Regions from separate parts of the Blautia acetica genome, predicted to be linked through region 2. Evidence: riboswitches for the same ligand, from Rfam matches in the RefSeq annotation. Region 2 holds a riboswitch; each other region holds the start of a gene.
The links. A riboswitch is a leader RNA that binds a small molecule or an ion and turns the genes downstream of it on or off. The one in region 2 is predicted to bind thiamine pyrophosphate.

Region 1 (3,597 bases), on a different contig from region 2:
ACAGCAGGAAATTTCAGAGATTTCCCGTTCTCTAAAGGCACTGGCAAGAGAACTGCATGTACCGGTGGTGGCTCTTTCCCAGTTGAGCCGTGCAGTAGAGCAGCGTCCCGACCACAGACCCATGCTTTCAGACTTGCGAGAGTCAGGGGCCATTGAGCAGGATGCGGACGTGGTTATGTTTATTTATCGTGATGATTATTATAATAAAGATTCCGAGAACAAAAACATTGCGGAAATCATCATTGCAAAACAGAGAAATGGTCCTATTGGTACCGTAAATCTGGTTTGGATGCCGAATTATACGAAATTTGTGAATATGAAAAAATAAGAGGCAGCCGCTTTCATGCGGCTGCCTCTTGGAATATCCGGTATCACTCGTCATAGATGCTGACAATTTCCCCTTCCAGAATCCGGTTCATATTTTTTACAGCGCAGAAGTTTCCGCACATACTGCAGGTATCTTCTTTTTCCGGTTTGGCCTCTGCCCGGTAGCGTCTGGCTTTTTCCGGGTCCATACTGAGCCGGAACATTTCTTCCCAGTCCAGCCTTTTTCGAGCCGTGCTCATGGCATAATCCCAGTCAGAAGCCCCATGGATTCCTTTGGCAATGTCCGCAGCATGGGCCGCTATTTTAGAAGCGATAATCCCTTCTTTTACGTCCTGTTCGTCCGGCAGACGCAGATGTTCTGCGGGAGTGACATAGCACAGGAAAGATGCACCGTGGGAAGCTGCTACAGCGCCGCCTATGGCAGCTGTAATGTGGTCATATCCCGGTGCAATGTCTGTCACCAGAGGACCCAGTACATAAAAAGGTGCACCCTGACATACGGTCTGCTGGATTTTCATATTGGCTTCAATCTGATTTAAAGGCATGTGCCCCGGCCCCTCGATAATGACCTGTACATTCTTTTCCCAGGCCCGTCGGGTTAACTCGCCCAGTGTCACCAGTTCTTCTATCTGGGAAATGTCCCCGGCATCTGCGATACAGCCGGGACGGCAGGCATCTCCCAAGCTTAAAGTCACATCGTATTTTTGACAGATATCCAGAATCCAGTCATAGTGTTCATAAAACGGATTTTCCAGTCCGGTCATTTCCATCCAGGCAAAGATAATAGAGCCCCCTCTGGAAACAATGTTGGTAAGCCGCTTGTTTTCTTTGAAACGGCAGGCAGTGCTTTTATTGATACCCACATGAATAGTCATAAAGTCCACGCCGTCTTTGGCATGCATTTCTACAATATCCAGCCATTCCTGTGTGGTGATGTCTTTTAATGGTTTATGGTAGTAAACCACAGCGTCATAAATCGGTACAGTTCCAATAATGGCAGGGCACTCCTGAGTCAGCTTCCGGCGGAACTTTCTGGTATCCCCGTAAGAACTTAAATCCATAATGGATTCTGCACCCATTTCCACGGCGCTTTGTACCTTCTGCAATTCCATATCAACGTCTTTCCAGTCCCTTGAAGTTCCCAGATTCACATTGATTTTCGTTTTCAGCATAGAGCCCACGCCGTTGGGATTTAGACATTTGTGCAGTTTGTTGGCCGGAATGACGGCTTTTCCCTCTGCCATGTACTGACGCAGTTCTTCGGGAGAGATACCTTCCTTTTCGGCAACAAGTTCCATTTCCTTTGTGATGATACCCTGCCTTGCGGCATGCATTTGTGTAGTGTAAGTCATAGGTTTTCTCCAATCTTTTATTTTTTAAACCAGAGAATCCGAACCTGCGGCACAGCCATTTTCCACAAAAAAGAAAAAGTCTGTGCCGAAAGGATGCACAGACATATAAAATCAGTATGTGTAAACTCCCTACGTTGGCATAATCCAAATCAGGTAATACAGGTCGAAGCCAAACTTCCTCTCAGCCCATGGGGCTCCCTGGTTATTTTTTATCAGTTTAGCACCGCTTTAAGTAGTTGTCAACAGTTTTTGTCGAACGTATTTTCTTGCAATTTAACAGGGGTTTGTTATAATAATTAGGAGAAACAAAGAAAGGGGTCAGTATATGCAGAAGGCCATTTATTCGGTTTCGGAGGCAGTTCACTTTCTGGGAATTCAATCCCATGTGCTCAGGTACTGGGAAGAAGAACTGTGCCTTCCGATTGGAAGAAACGAAATGGGACACAGATACTACACCCGATGGGATATTCAGGTTTTTCTGAGTATTAGAGAACTAAAGAAAAAAGGGTATGCACTGAAAGAAATAGGAGAACTGACAACCCTTTTTTATAAAAATCAGGCAGAGAAAAAACAACCTGAACATAGAACGGCGACCCTTTCCGTATCAAGGGAATTTATGGAAATTATCAGTAAACTTGTAACGGACAGGCTTCAGGAAAAAAATTCCGGGGAAGAGAGGTATAAAAGACTGGATGAGCGAATCCGCAGCTGCCAGCAGTACAGGCGGGAAGCGGCAGCGGCTGTGGAGAAGGAAGGGCAGAAAAAGAAACGGTTTTTTCAGAAAAAATAAAACGAAGAGGCAGGAATCACGAAAATTCCTGCCTCTTCGTATACGCTTCATGATACAAAACATCATAGATGTTTCTGTATTATGTAAATCTTAGCCTTCTACGATAGCTTCTGTAGGACAAACACCAGCGCATGTTCCGCAGTCAACGCATGTATCAGCGTCGATAACGTATTTGTCATCACCTTCGGAAATAGCTTCCACTGGACATTCACCAGCGCATGTTCCGCAGCTTACACATTCATCTGTAATAACGTATGCCATGATTGTACCCTCCTTATATATTCTGAACCTTGCGATTCAGTTCTTAGGGTTATTCTAATATATTTATTTCTATAATACAAGTCTTAATTTAGAAACATAGCAGGATTTTTTTGTGCATACAGGGGAAAAAAGGGAAGCGTAAAATGGAGAAAAACAGTTGAATATAATGAGAAAAGAGATTATAATAAGATAATAGAAAATTTTAAGGAGGAATTACCCATGAAAGTAACACCAGATATGACAATTGGTGAACTGCTTCGTTTAGATGAAAATATTGTGCCGATTCTTATGAGAGCAGGCATGCACTGCATCGGCTGTCCTTCCGCACAGGGAGAATCACTGGCAGAAGCAGCTATGGTTCACGGAATTGACGGAAATATGTTAGTTGCTCAGATTAACGATTTTCTGGAAAATAAATAAAAATGTGAAAAACCTCCGGGCAGAGATTCTGCTGCGGAGGTTTTTTGCTTGCATCTTAGATTTTTGTCAGCTGTGTCAGTGCATTTTGCGGAATCATGCAACCGCCGTGCTCCTCCAGATAAGCCTGCTTGGCCGGGGAGAAAGAGGTACCGCTTCCATATTCGGAAAGTATGTTGCATACTTTGTTGAAATCTTCCGGCAGGGTTTTCTCCTGACGCAGTATCAGTGAATAGGTACCGTCCTTTTCGTTTTTATACAAAGCGCTGAAACCTTGGAAAAAATTATTCAGTCCGTGAGCGGCTTCAATGACAGTATCCAGATTCCGGAATGTGTACTCGCGCATTAAATTTACGGAAACCGGAGTTTCCTCAGAAATCTCAGTCTTTTTTGTCTCTTTTGTAGTTTCTTCAGAATTTCTTTCTTTCTTTTTGCGTTCCATGGCTCTGG
Region 2 (3,597 bases):
CTTTTCGTCCGGCTTCAATGGCCTGGCGGAAAGCAGAAGCCATGAGAGGAAGGTCTCCGGCTGTGGCGAGAGCCGTGTTTGCCATAATGGCGGCAGCGCCCATTTCCATGGCTTCACAGGCCTGGGAAGGCCGTCCGATACCGGCGTCTACGATGACAGGCAAATCTATTTCCTGAATGAGAATTTCGATAAAATCCCTGGTGGCCAGTCCTTTGTTGGAACCAATGGGAGAAGCCAGAGGCATAATGGAGACAGCGCCGGCATTAGCCAGGTCCCTGGCGGTATTCAAGTCCGGGTACATGTAAGGCATGACAAGAAAGCCTTCTTTTGCCAGAATTTCCGTGGCTTTTATGGTTTCCTGGTTATCCGGCAGCAGATATTTGGAATCCCGCATAATTTCGATTTTTACAAAGTCTCCGCAGCCCAGTTCTCTTGCCAGACGGGCAATGCGCACTGCTTCTTCGGCATTTCTGGCGCCGCTGGTATTGGGAAGCAGGGTAACGTTTTCAGGAATATAATCCAGAATGTTTTCTTCTTCTTTGGTATTGGCCCGGCGGACAGCCAGAGTGATCAGTTCTGCACCCGCATCCTTTACGGCTGCTTCAATGAGCTTGAGGGAGTATTTCCCGGAGCCGAGAATAAAACGGGAATGAAATTCGCGTCCTCCGAGGATAAGCGTATCGTTGTTCATAAATGTACCTTCTTTCTGTATGTTTGGTGTTGTACCTTAGGGTTCGGTCTGTTCTGCCAGAATCCGCAGTACCATGTGCGCCTCATGGGCGGCGCAGCACATGACCCGGGAGGAGACAAGCCCCAGCCCGCTGCCTGTGTCGCTGCTTTCGTCTCCGCAGAGATAGAAACGGGAAGTAATCCGGCGGGTCCGGACGGAGTTGGCGCTGGAAATTCCGGCCATTCCGGAAGCTGCCACCAGAAATTTTTCCGGCATGGTTTCCAGTACGCGGTTGACCAGCATGGCCTTATTTTCCGCCCGGTCAAAGGCTTCACAGATTATCTGGGCGTTTTGCAGCAATTGTGGGGTATTTTCTTCGGTCATGGTCTCTGTATGCAGTTCTAAAGAAAGATAAGGCACAATTTCCCGGAGATTTTCCGCAAGGGCTTCTGTTTTGTACATGCCTATCTGATGGGCCTTGTACTGCTGGCGGTGGAGATTGGTGATATCCACCCGGTCAAAATCGATGAGAATCAGTCTGCCGATTCCGGCTCTTGCAAGACAGAGGGAAATGTTAGAGCCCAGTCCCCCCAGTCCGCATACGGCCACAGAAGCAGAAGCAAATTTTTGCTGCAAGGTTTGGCCGTGGCGTTCTTCCAGGGCCTTTATCCATTCTTCTTTTGTGGGTATCATCAGCCGCCTCCTACAAAGCTGACAATTTCCAGCACATCGCCGTCTGTCAGCGTGATTTCATTGTATTTTGCTTTGGGAACAATGTGGCCATTGCGTTCCACTGCAATGCGCAGGGGATTGTAATTGGACATTTCCAGATATTCGGACAGCGTTTTGCCGTCCATAGGCAGGGAAGTTCCGTTGATTATTACCATTTTTCACCTCCATCTGGGAGCCTGGCTTGTGGAGAATTGTATATCCGTTTTTAGGAAAACAAAAAGCGGAAAGCTACCAAGTTCGGTAACTTCCCGCTGCATATTTTCACATATGTGGTTCTCAGGCGTCCCTACGTTGGCATTATCCAAATCAGGTTATCGGTCGAAGGTCATACCTTCCTCTCAGCCTGTCATACAAGCTCCCGTCTGTTTTTATTTCGTTCATTATACAACAGGACTGGTAAAATTGCAAAGGTTTTCTGTGGATTTTTGACTGGAATACGTCAATACGTTAAAAAATAAAAAAAGACAGGGGAATGACTTGAAAAGCAAGACACATTTTCGTATAATGAGGTTCGTCAGATAAAAACAGAAAAGCAGAAATCCATTAAGGGAGAATATATATGGAAAAAAAGACATTTGTGACAAAGGAAAAGCTGGAAGAAATTGTAAAGGAATACCCGACCCCTTTTCATTTATATGATGAAAGAGGTATCCGGGAAAATGCGCAGGCCATGAAGGAGGCTTTTGCATGGAACAAAGGGTTTAAAGAATATTTTGCGGTAAAGGCAACACCAAATCCCTTCCTGATTGAGATTTTAAGAGAGTACGGCTTTGGCTGTGACTGTTCTTCTTATACAGAGCTGATGCTCTCCAAAGCCATGGGTTGTGTGGGAGAGGACATTATGTTTTCCTCTAATGACACTCCGGCGGAGGAATTTCAGTATGCCAACGAACTGGGCGCTACCATTAATTTAGATGACATTACCCACATTGCGTACCTGGAAGAAGCCATTGGTACACTGCCGAAGCGTATGAGCTGCCGCTATAATCCGGGCGGAGTTTTTGAGGTTTGCAACGGAATCATGGACAATCCGGGAGAGGCCAAGTACGGCATGACGGAAGCGCAGATTTTTGAGGCTTTCCGGATTCTGAAAAGCAAGGGAGTGGAAGAATTTGGTATTCATGCTTTCCTGGCCAGCAACACAGTGACAAATGAATACTATCCGATGTTGGCAAAGCGCCTCTTTGAACTGGCGGTGCGTCTGGAAAAAGAAACCGGGGCAAAGATCTGCTTCATTAATCTGTCCGGCGGTGTGGGCATTCCCTACAGACCGGAAGAAACACCTAACGATATCCGTGTGATTGGAGAAGGGGTGCGCAGAGTTTATGAAGAAGTGCTCACTCCGGCAGGCATGGGAGATGTGGCTATCTACACCGAGCTGGGGCGCTTTATGATGGGGCCTTACGGCTGTCTGGTGACAAAGGCCATTCACGAGAAACATACCCACAAGGAGTATATTGGAGTGGACGCCTGTGCGGTAAACCTTATGCGCCCGGCTATGTATGGGGCTTATCACCATATTACCGTTATGGGGAAAGAGCATGAGCCGTGTAATTACAAATACGATGTGACAGGTTCCCTGTGTGAAAACAATGATAAGTTTGCAGTGGACAGAATGCTTCCGAAAATTGACAAAGGAGATTTGCTGGTGATTCACGACACTGGTGCCCACGGCTTTGCCATGGGATATAATTACAATGGAAAGCTGAAATCTGCGGAAATTCTGCTGAAAACGGACGGAAGCACCCAGTTAATCCGCAGGGCAGAGACACCGAAGGATTATTTTGCAACCTTTGACTGCTTTGATTTTTATAAGAAGCTGGACTGCAATCAGTAGAATTGGATTAAATGAATTTAAAATTCAAAAAAATGCTTGCAATTTGGAAAGAGTTATGCTAAGATATCTATTGTTCCGTTAGGAAATGCCGGCGTGTCGGAATGGCAGACGAGGCAGACTCAAAATCTGTTGTGGGCAACCACGTATGGGTTCAAGTCCCATTGCCGGCAGTTTTATGAATGAAGGAAAATAGAAAGAGGCTGAAATCCGCTAAAATCAAGGGGTTCAGTCTCTTTCTGTTTTCTGCTATTTTTTCTGACAGATATTGACAAAAAAAACAGTGGGTGGTAGTATTTTGAAATCAAAGGTTGGCTTATGCAACTATCAAAGACCCTTGATTAGAAAATATGTAAAATGG
Region 3 (3,597 bases), on a different contig from region 2:
GAAAGGCAGCGCTGTTCTTTTCCATGCTTGCAGGACTGTTGGCCTGCTATACCGTAGGAACTCTGTGGTTTCTGGTCGTGTATACCAGCCAGACAGGTCCAGTGGGAATCGGCGCAGTATTAGGCTGGTGTGTCATTCCTTTTATTATTCCGGATTTGCTGAAAATTTTGTTGGCAATGGTTTTGACAAAGAGACTGGGAGGCGTTATCAGAAGATGAGAGAAGAAAGGCTTCTCAGATTGCGGGCACATCATGGTATGTGCCTTGCTTTTTTTGAGGGAAAAGGGTATAGTGACGGATTTACAGCGCATATGGAAAACGTTCTGGCAGGCATGGAGCAGAATCCAATCTTGCAAATTGTGACAACAGGGGATATTCTATGTAAGAAATGTCCAAATTTAAGGGAAGATATCTGCATTAGCCAGGATAAAGTGGAAGAATATGACCGAAAGGTGCTGCTTGCATGTGGACTGGAAGAAAATTGTGTCATTTCCTGGGAAGAGTTTTTTCATTTGGTGGAGAAGAGTATTCTGAAGCCAGGCAGACGGGAGGGAATCTGCGGGCATTGCCAGTGGGGTGAAATTTGCAGGAGGAAGGAGCAGGAGAGATATGGAGGATACGAAGGAACAGCCAAAGATTCGTAAGGCGGAGAAAGAGGACTACAGAGAAATCGCGGGATTTATGTAGCAGGTGCATGATTTGCACAGCCAGGCCAGACCGGATATTTATAAAGATGTGCAGCATTTTTATACATTGGAGCAGTTTGCAGAAGACATGGCTAACCCGGAAATCCTGTTTTTGGCAGCCAGCGTAAGCGGAAAAATGGTGGGCATGTGTGAGATAAAGTATCATACAGCCGGAGGAGGCAGTATTACCAGAAAAAGGCAGAGAGCCTATGTGGAGGCAATTTGCGTGGACGAAAAATATAGAAACCGGGGTATCGGAAAACTGCTGCTTATAGAGGCAGAAGCGGAAGCCAGACGCAGGAATATTTTTAAACTGGAACTGACAGCGTGGAATTTCAATCAATCGGTATTGGAATTTTACAGAAATTATGGACTTCGGTGTCAGAAAGTGATTCTGGAAAAGGAAATTTAGATTGGAAAACCGGAAAAAATGTGGTACACTATAGCTAATCACAGAGGAGGTTTAAGACTATGAGAGCAGAATTTGATGAAACATTAGTAACAGGAAATGAGATGATAGATTCTCAGCATAAAGAACTGATTGGCAGAATTAACCAGCTTCTGGAAAGCTGTGAAGACGGACAGGGTAAAATTAAAGCAGTAAAAATGCTGGATTACCTGTTGGACTATACAGAATTTCACTTTAGTGCAGAGGAGAAACTGCAGGAAGAAATGGAATATCCGGGTATCAAAGAACATAAGGAAAAACATGCGGAATTCAAAAAAGCAGTAAAAGAATTACAGGAAATGCTGGAAGAGGAAGAAGGTCCTACAGAAGCTTTTGTTGCACAGGTACAGAAAAATGTTGTGGACTGGCTCTTTGACCACATCAAAGGCTTTGACCGTTCTGTAGCGGAGTACAAATTCATGGCATCGAATGCAGAGAGATTATAAGGATCAAAATTATGTTATTATTTGTGGAATATCCAAAATGTACCACCTGCCAGAAAGCAAAAAAATGGCTGAAAGAGAGAAATCCGGAATTTTCAGAGCGCCATATTGTGGAGGACAGACCTTCCAAGGAAGAATTAAGAGAATGGTATGAAAAAAGCGGACTTCCTTTAAAGAGATTTTTTAATACCAGCGGGAATAAGTACAAAGAACTTCATTTAAAAGACAAACTGCCTTCCATGACAGAAGAAGAGCAGTTGGAACTTCTGTCCACAGATGGGATGCTGGTGAAGCGTCCGATTCTGGTGGGCGAAGATTTTGCACTTCCCGGCTTTAAGGAGAAAGAATGGACAGAAAAGCTGGAAAATGCATAAAAACAATTTCATATGCAGTCAGGGGAGCCCGTAGGCGGGCTGAGAGGAAGTGCTCAAACTTCGACCCTTTAACCTGATATGGGTAATGCCAGCGTAGGGAGATGTGAAAACCGGGAGACGTGCTGACGTTTCCCGGTTTTTACGTCTCCGAAAGAAAGGAAAAGACATGAAATGTAAAAAAGAAGATATGCAGCTTTATGCAGTGACAGACAGAACCTGGGTGGGAGAAAAGTCTTTTGAAGAACAGGTGGAAGAATCTCTGGAAGGAGGAGTTACCTTTTTGCAGCTGAGGGAAAAACATTTAGCAGAAGAAGAATTTTTCAAAGAAGCCGTAAAAATCCGGCAGTTAGCAGCAAAATACAAAGTTCCCTTTGTGATTAATGATAACGTGGAAATTGCCAGGAAGGTGCAGGCGGACGGTGTTCATCTGGGGCAGAAGGACATGGGGCTTTTGGAAGCCAGAGAAATACTGGGGCCGGATAAACTCATTGGTGTGTCCTGCCGGACTGTGGAGGATGCCAGAAAAGCAGAAGCTCTGGGTGCAGACTATCTGGGCGTGGGAGCTGTATTTGGAACTTCTACCAAGAAGGACGCAAAGCCTGTTGCAAGAGAAGAGCTGCAGGCCATTTGCCGGGCCGTTTCCATTCCGGTGGTAGCTATCGGAGGCGTGAAAGAAAGTAATCTGATGGAATTAAAAGGCAGCGGCGTTTCCGGTGTTGCTGTGGTTTCCGGGATTTACGGACAGAAAAATATAAAAGAGGCCTGCAGGCGGCTGCGGGAACTTTCAGAAGAAATGACGGCAAGGAGTATGAAAAAAGTTCTGAGCATTGCAGGTTCAGATTCCAGCGGCGGAGCAGGTATCCAGGCCGATATAAAAACCATTACTGCACACGGTCTGTATGCCATGACAGCCATTACTGCCCTGACTGCACAAAACACTACCGGAGTTTACGGGGTTCAGAACGTACCGCCGGAATTTGTGGCAAAGCAGCTGGACTGTATTTTCCAGGATATCTGTCCGGATGCTGTGAAAATCGGTATGGTTTCAGACAGCCAGATTATCCATGCCATTGCAGAAAAACTGCGGGAATATGAAGCCGAAAATATTGTGGCGGATCCGGTCATGTCAGCTACCAGTGGGGGAACTCTTATGCAGAAAGAGGCAGAGAAGGCAATAAAGGCAGAACTGTTTCCGCTGGCTGATGTGGTGACCCCCAATCTCTTAGAGGCGGAAATTCTGACAGGAATGAACATTCATACAGGAAAAGATATGGAAAAAGCGGCGCAAATCATTGGAGAGGGCATGGAGGGAGCTGTGCTCTTAAAGGGCGGACATTTAAAGGAGACGGCAGATGATTTGTTGTATTTTGAAGGAAAATTTATCTGGTATCCAGGAGAAAAAGTGGAAAATCCCAATACACACGGCACTGGCTGCACGCTGTCTTCTGCCATAGCCTGTAATCTGGCAAAAGGTTATGATGTGCCGGAGAGCGTCAGAAGGGCAAAAGCATACATTACCGGAGCCTTGCGGGCACAGTTGAACCTGGGAAACGGCAGCGGGCCGCTGAATCATATGTATGCGTTGAGAAAAGAAAATGTGGAAAATATTTTTGAGAAATACATGAAGGAAACTTGAAAAAGGGGTGG
Region 4 (3,597 bases), on a different contig from region 2:
TTGGCCTATGACCAGCTGGTATCCGAAGGGTATATTGAGTCCATTCCCTGCAAAGGCTACTATATCTGCGAAATAGACAGCCTCTACGTTCCCGGCAGGAAGAGGACAGAAGAGTGGAAAACAGAAAAAGAGAATCCCTCTAAAAGGGCAGCGAGAGAACAGAAAACCTGTGCCTATGATTTTTCTTTAAACGGCATAGCGCCCGGCGGTTTTCCTCACAATGTCTGGAAAAAGCTGGCAAGGCAGGTGCTCTCAGAGGATGACGATACCCTGTTTCAGCTGGGAAATCCCTGGGGAGAATATGGATTTCGCAGCGCAGTGGCGGAATATCTGTATCAGGCCAGAGGCATGCGGTGCCGCCCGGAGCAGATATTAATTGGAGCAGGAAACGATTATCTGCTGATGCTCCTGGGAACCATTCTGGGGAAAAACCGTGTGATTGCCATGGAAGACCATACCTACCTGACTGCATATTACGATTTTCTGCACATTGGGTATGAGGTAAAAGCGGTGAAGCAGGACGAAAGCGGTATGTGTATCTCCTCTTTGAAAGATTCCGGTGCACAGATTGCCTATGTGATGCCCTCTCACCAGTTTCCCGCAGGCACGGTTATGCCCCTGAAACGCCGTATGGCACTTCTGGACTGGGCAGAGGAAGCGGAAAATCGCTACATCATTGAGGATGATTACGACAGCGAGTTCCGTTACCGCGGAAAGCCTATTCCGGCTCTGCAGGGATTTGACAGGGGCGGGCGTGTGATTTATATGGGAACTTTTTCCAAATCCATTGCCCCGTCCATTCGTGTCAGCTATATGGTTTTGCCGGAGTTTCTGGCAGAGCAGTATGCAGAGCGGAAAAGTCCTTTTTCAGTAACCGTGTCCAGAGCAGACCAGAAGATACTGGAGTTATTCTTAAAAGAAGGAGGATATGAGCGGCATTTGAACCGTATGCGGGCTGTCTATAAAAGCAAGCATGACAAAATGGTGAAAGTTCTGCGGGATATGGGGGATATCTGTACTTTTTCGGGAGAATATGCGGGACTTCATCTGGTACTGGAATTCACAAACGGGCTGACAGAAGAGGAGGCAGTTTTGCGGGCAGAAGCGGCCGGTGTTCAGGTCTACGGATACTCGGAATACGGCATAGAAAGCAGCAAGATAAAAAAAGAACCGGAAAGAAAGGTACTTCTGGGCTATGCCTGCATGACCGAAGAAGAAATCGAAAAAGCCATGAGGAAATTGAAAGAGGTCTGGGAATAAGTATTGACAGAAAATTATAAATACAGTAAACTGAACGTTGCAAGGGGAGCTGGAGCAAGTCCGGCTGAGAATAAAACCACATTCGTTTTAGACCCTCATACCTGATTCGGATAATGCCGGCGTAGGAAGCATTTTGTAAAATCTGCAGGTTCAGATACAGACATGAATCCCATCAGGTACTCCCTGGTGGGATTTTTTATACAGAAAGAGAATAAGGAGGAAGGAAATATGAACGCAAGCGTAGCTATCCAGACTTTGCCGGAGGCAAAAGACGACGAGGAATTAATCCGTATTGTAGACGAGGTGATTGCCTATATTAAAAGTACGGGAAATAATTATTATGTAGGCCCTTTTGAGACAACCATTGAGGGAGACTATGACGAACTCATGGACATTGTAAAGGAATGTCAGCATATTGCAGTGAAGGCAGGAGCGCCGTCTGTAGCTGCTTATATTAAGGTCAGCTACAAGCCGGAAGGAGATGTGCTTACCATTGAAAGAAAAGTCTCAAAACACCACCAGTAAAATCTGGACCGTGTCGGCTCTGGCTGTACTGCTGGTGCTTTGGCAGGCGGTTTCCATGGCTGGGCTGATTCCCAACTTTATGCTGCCCTCCCCGGTGGATGTGGGGAAGGCTTTTGTGGGGGATTTCGGGCTTTTAATGGAAAATGCAAAGGTAACGCTTTTGGAGGCGGCTCTGGGACTGGCCTGCGGTATTGCCGTGGGTTTTCTCATGGCGGTAATCATGGAGCGGTTTGAAAAGCTGTACAAAGCCTTTTATCCTTTAATTGTTCTGACCCAGACCATCCCTACGGTGGCCATTGCGCCCCTTTTGGTGCTGTGGTTTGGATATGAAATGCTGCCAAAGGTGATTCTCATTGTGGTGGTGACTTTTTTTCCTATTACCGTAGGACTTTTGGACGGTTTTGGGTCTGCGGATAAAGATATGATCAATCTCATGCGTTCCATGGGGGCAGGAGAGTTTCAGATTTTTCGTTATATTAAGCTGCCGGGAGCCATGAGTCACTTTTTTGCCAGTCTTAGAATTTCCGTGTCGTATTCCGTAGTAGGCGCTGTGATTTCTGAATGGCTGGGAGGCTTCAGCGGTCTTGGGGTTTACATGACACGGGTAAAAAAAGCATTTGCTTATGACAAAATGTTTGCCGTGATTTTTCTCATTTCCATTATCAGCCTGATTCTTATGAAGCTGGTGGAAATTCTGCAGAAAAAGGCCATGCCCTGGGAAAATGTGAAATAAGACAGAGGAGAAAAGATACATGAAAAAGAAATATTTTGCGACGCTTTTGTGCGCGGCAGTTCTCACAGCTTTTACAGGCTGCGGGGAATCCGGCGCTCTGAAAGAAGAGAAGAAAGCAGAAAATAAAACAGAAAAGCTGACTTTTGTACTGGACTGGACACCGAATACCAACCATACCGGTCTGTATGTGGCCAAGGAAAAGGGATACTTTGAAGATGAGGGGCTGGAAGTGGAAATCGTACAGCCGCCGGAGGACGGTGCAGACGCCCTGGTGGCATCGGGAAAAGCCCAGTTGGGTGTTTCCTTTCAGGATACGATGGCACCGGCGGTAGCGGGAGAAGACGCACTTCCCAATACAGCCATAGCTGCTGTTGTACAGCACAACACTTCCGGTATTATTTCCAGAAAAGGGGAGGGCATGGACCGTCCCAAGGGACTGGAAGGGAAAAAGTATGCCACCTGGGACGCTCCCATTGAAAAAGCCATGATGAAAAACGTGGTGGAGGAAGACGGAGGGGATTTCAGTAAAGTGGAACTGATTCCAAGCACAGTGACGGACGAGGTATCCGCACTGAAGACAAAGTCCGTGGACGCTATCTGGGTGTTTTACGCCTGGGCTGGTGTAGCTACAGAAGTGGCAGGTCTGGATACAGACTACTTTGCGTTTAAAGATATCAATCCGGTATTTGACTATTATACACCTGTAATTATAGGAAATAACGAATTTCTGGAAAAAGAGCCGGAAACGGCAAAATCTTTTTTGAGAGCGTTGAAAAAGGGGTATGAATTTGCCATTGAAGACCCGGATGCGGCAGCAGACATTCTCTGTGAGGCTTCACCGGAACTGGATGTGGAACTGGTAAAAGCCAGTCAGAAATATCTGGCTGACCAGTATAAGGCAGAGGAAGAACGCTGGGGATATATCAGCCCCGAGCGGTGGAACGCTTTTTATAACTGGCTGAATGAAAACGGCCTGTCAGAAACAGAAATACCGGAAAATACAGGATTTTCCAATGAGTATCTTCCGGAATAAGAAAGGCGGCAAAAAAATGGCACAGCTTGAAGTTTCCCATGTGACA

Region 1: another riboswitch for thiamine pyrophosphate. It lies ahead of thiC (phosphomethylpyrimidine synthase ThiC); the one in region 2 lies ahead of thiS (sulfur carrier protein ThiS).
Region 3: another riboswitch for thiamine pyrophosphate. It lies ahead of thiD (bifunctional hydroxymethylpyrimidine kinase/phosphomethylpyrimidine kinase); the one in region 2 lies ahead of thiS (sulfur carrier protein ThiS).
Region 4: another riboswitch for thiamine pyrophosphate. It lies ahead of WBS51_RS10700 (thiamine-binding protein); the one in region 2 lies ahead of thiS (sulfur carrier protein ThiS).

Annotation. Positions count from the first base shown of each region.
Region 1 covers NZ_JBBEWO010000012.1:73,940-77,536, reverse strand. Annotated here, with positions in the region: gene dnaB (replicative DNA helicase) at 1-328, shown strand, start outside; gene thiC (phosphomethylpyrimidine synthase ThiC) at 372-1,679, opposite strand; TPP riboswitch at 1,789-1,890, opposite strand; gene WBS51_RS09465 (MerR family transcriptional regulator) at 2,005-2,469, shown strand; gene WBS51_RS09460 (DUF362 domain-containing protein) at 2,560-2,730, opposite strand; gene WBS51_RS09455 (DUF1858 domain-containing protein) at 2,950-3,150, shown strand; gene WBS51_RS09450 (adaptor protein MecA) at 3,206-3,597, opposite strand, start outside.
Region 2 covers NZ_JBBEWO010000001.1:109,236-112,832, forward strand. Annotated here, with positions in the region: gene WBS51_RS00525 (thiazole synthase) at 1-691, opposite strand, end outside; gene thiF (thiamine biosynthesis protein ThiF) at 728-1,363, opposite strand; gene thiS (sulfur carrier protein ThiS) at 1,363-1,557, opposite strand; TPP riboswitch at 1,668-1,772, opposite strand; gene WBS51_RS00540 (diaminopimelate decarboxylase) at 1,962-3,239, shown strand; tRNA gene WBS51_RS00545 (tRNA-Leu) at 3,327-3,409, shown strand.
Region 3 covers NZ_JBBEWO010000002.1:227,996-231,592, forward strand. Annotated here, with positions in the region: gene WBS51_RS02430 (biotin transporter BioY) at 1-218, shown strand, start outside; gene WBS51_RS02435 (DUF1284 domain-containing protein) at 215-643, shown strand; gene WBS51_RS02440 (GNAT family N-acetyltransferase) at 690-1,097, shown strand; gene WBS51_RS02445 (bacteriohemerythrin) at 1,157-1,579, shown strand; gene WBS51_RS02450 (arsenate reductase family protein) at 1,591-1,950, shown strand; TPP riboswitch at 1,961-2,067, shown strand; gene thiD (bifunctional hydroxymethylpyrimidine kinase/phosphomethylpyrimidine kinase) at 2,117-3,586, shown strand.
Region 4 covers NZ_JBBEWO010000015.1:33,831-37,427, forward strand. Annotated here, with positions in the region: gene pdxR (MocR-like pyridoxine biosynthesis transcription factor PdxR) at 1-1,260, shown strand, start outside; TPP riboswitch at 1,293-1,404, shown strand; gene WBS51_RS10700 (thiamine-binding protein) at 1,489-1,785, shown strand; gene WBS51_RS10705 (ABC transporter permease) at 1,754-2,518, shown strand; gene WBS51_RS10710 (ABC transporter substrate-binding protein) at 2,538-3,551, shown strand; gene WBS51_RS10715 (ABC transporter ATP-binding protein) at 3,568-3,597, shown strand, end outside.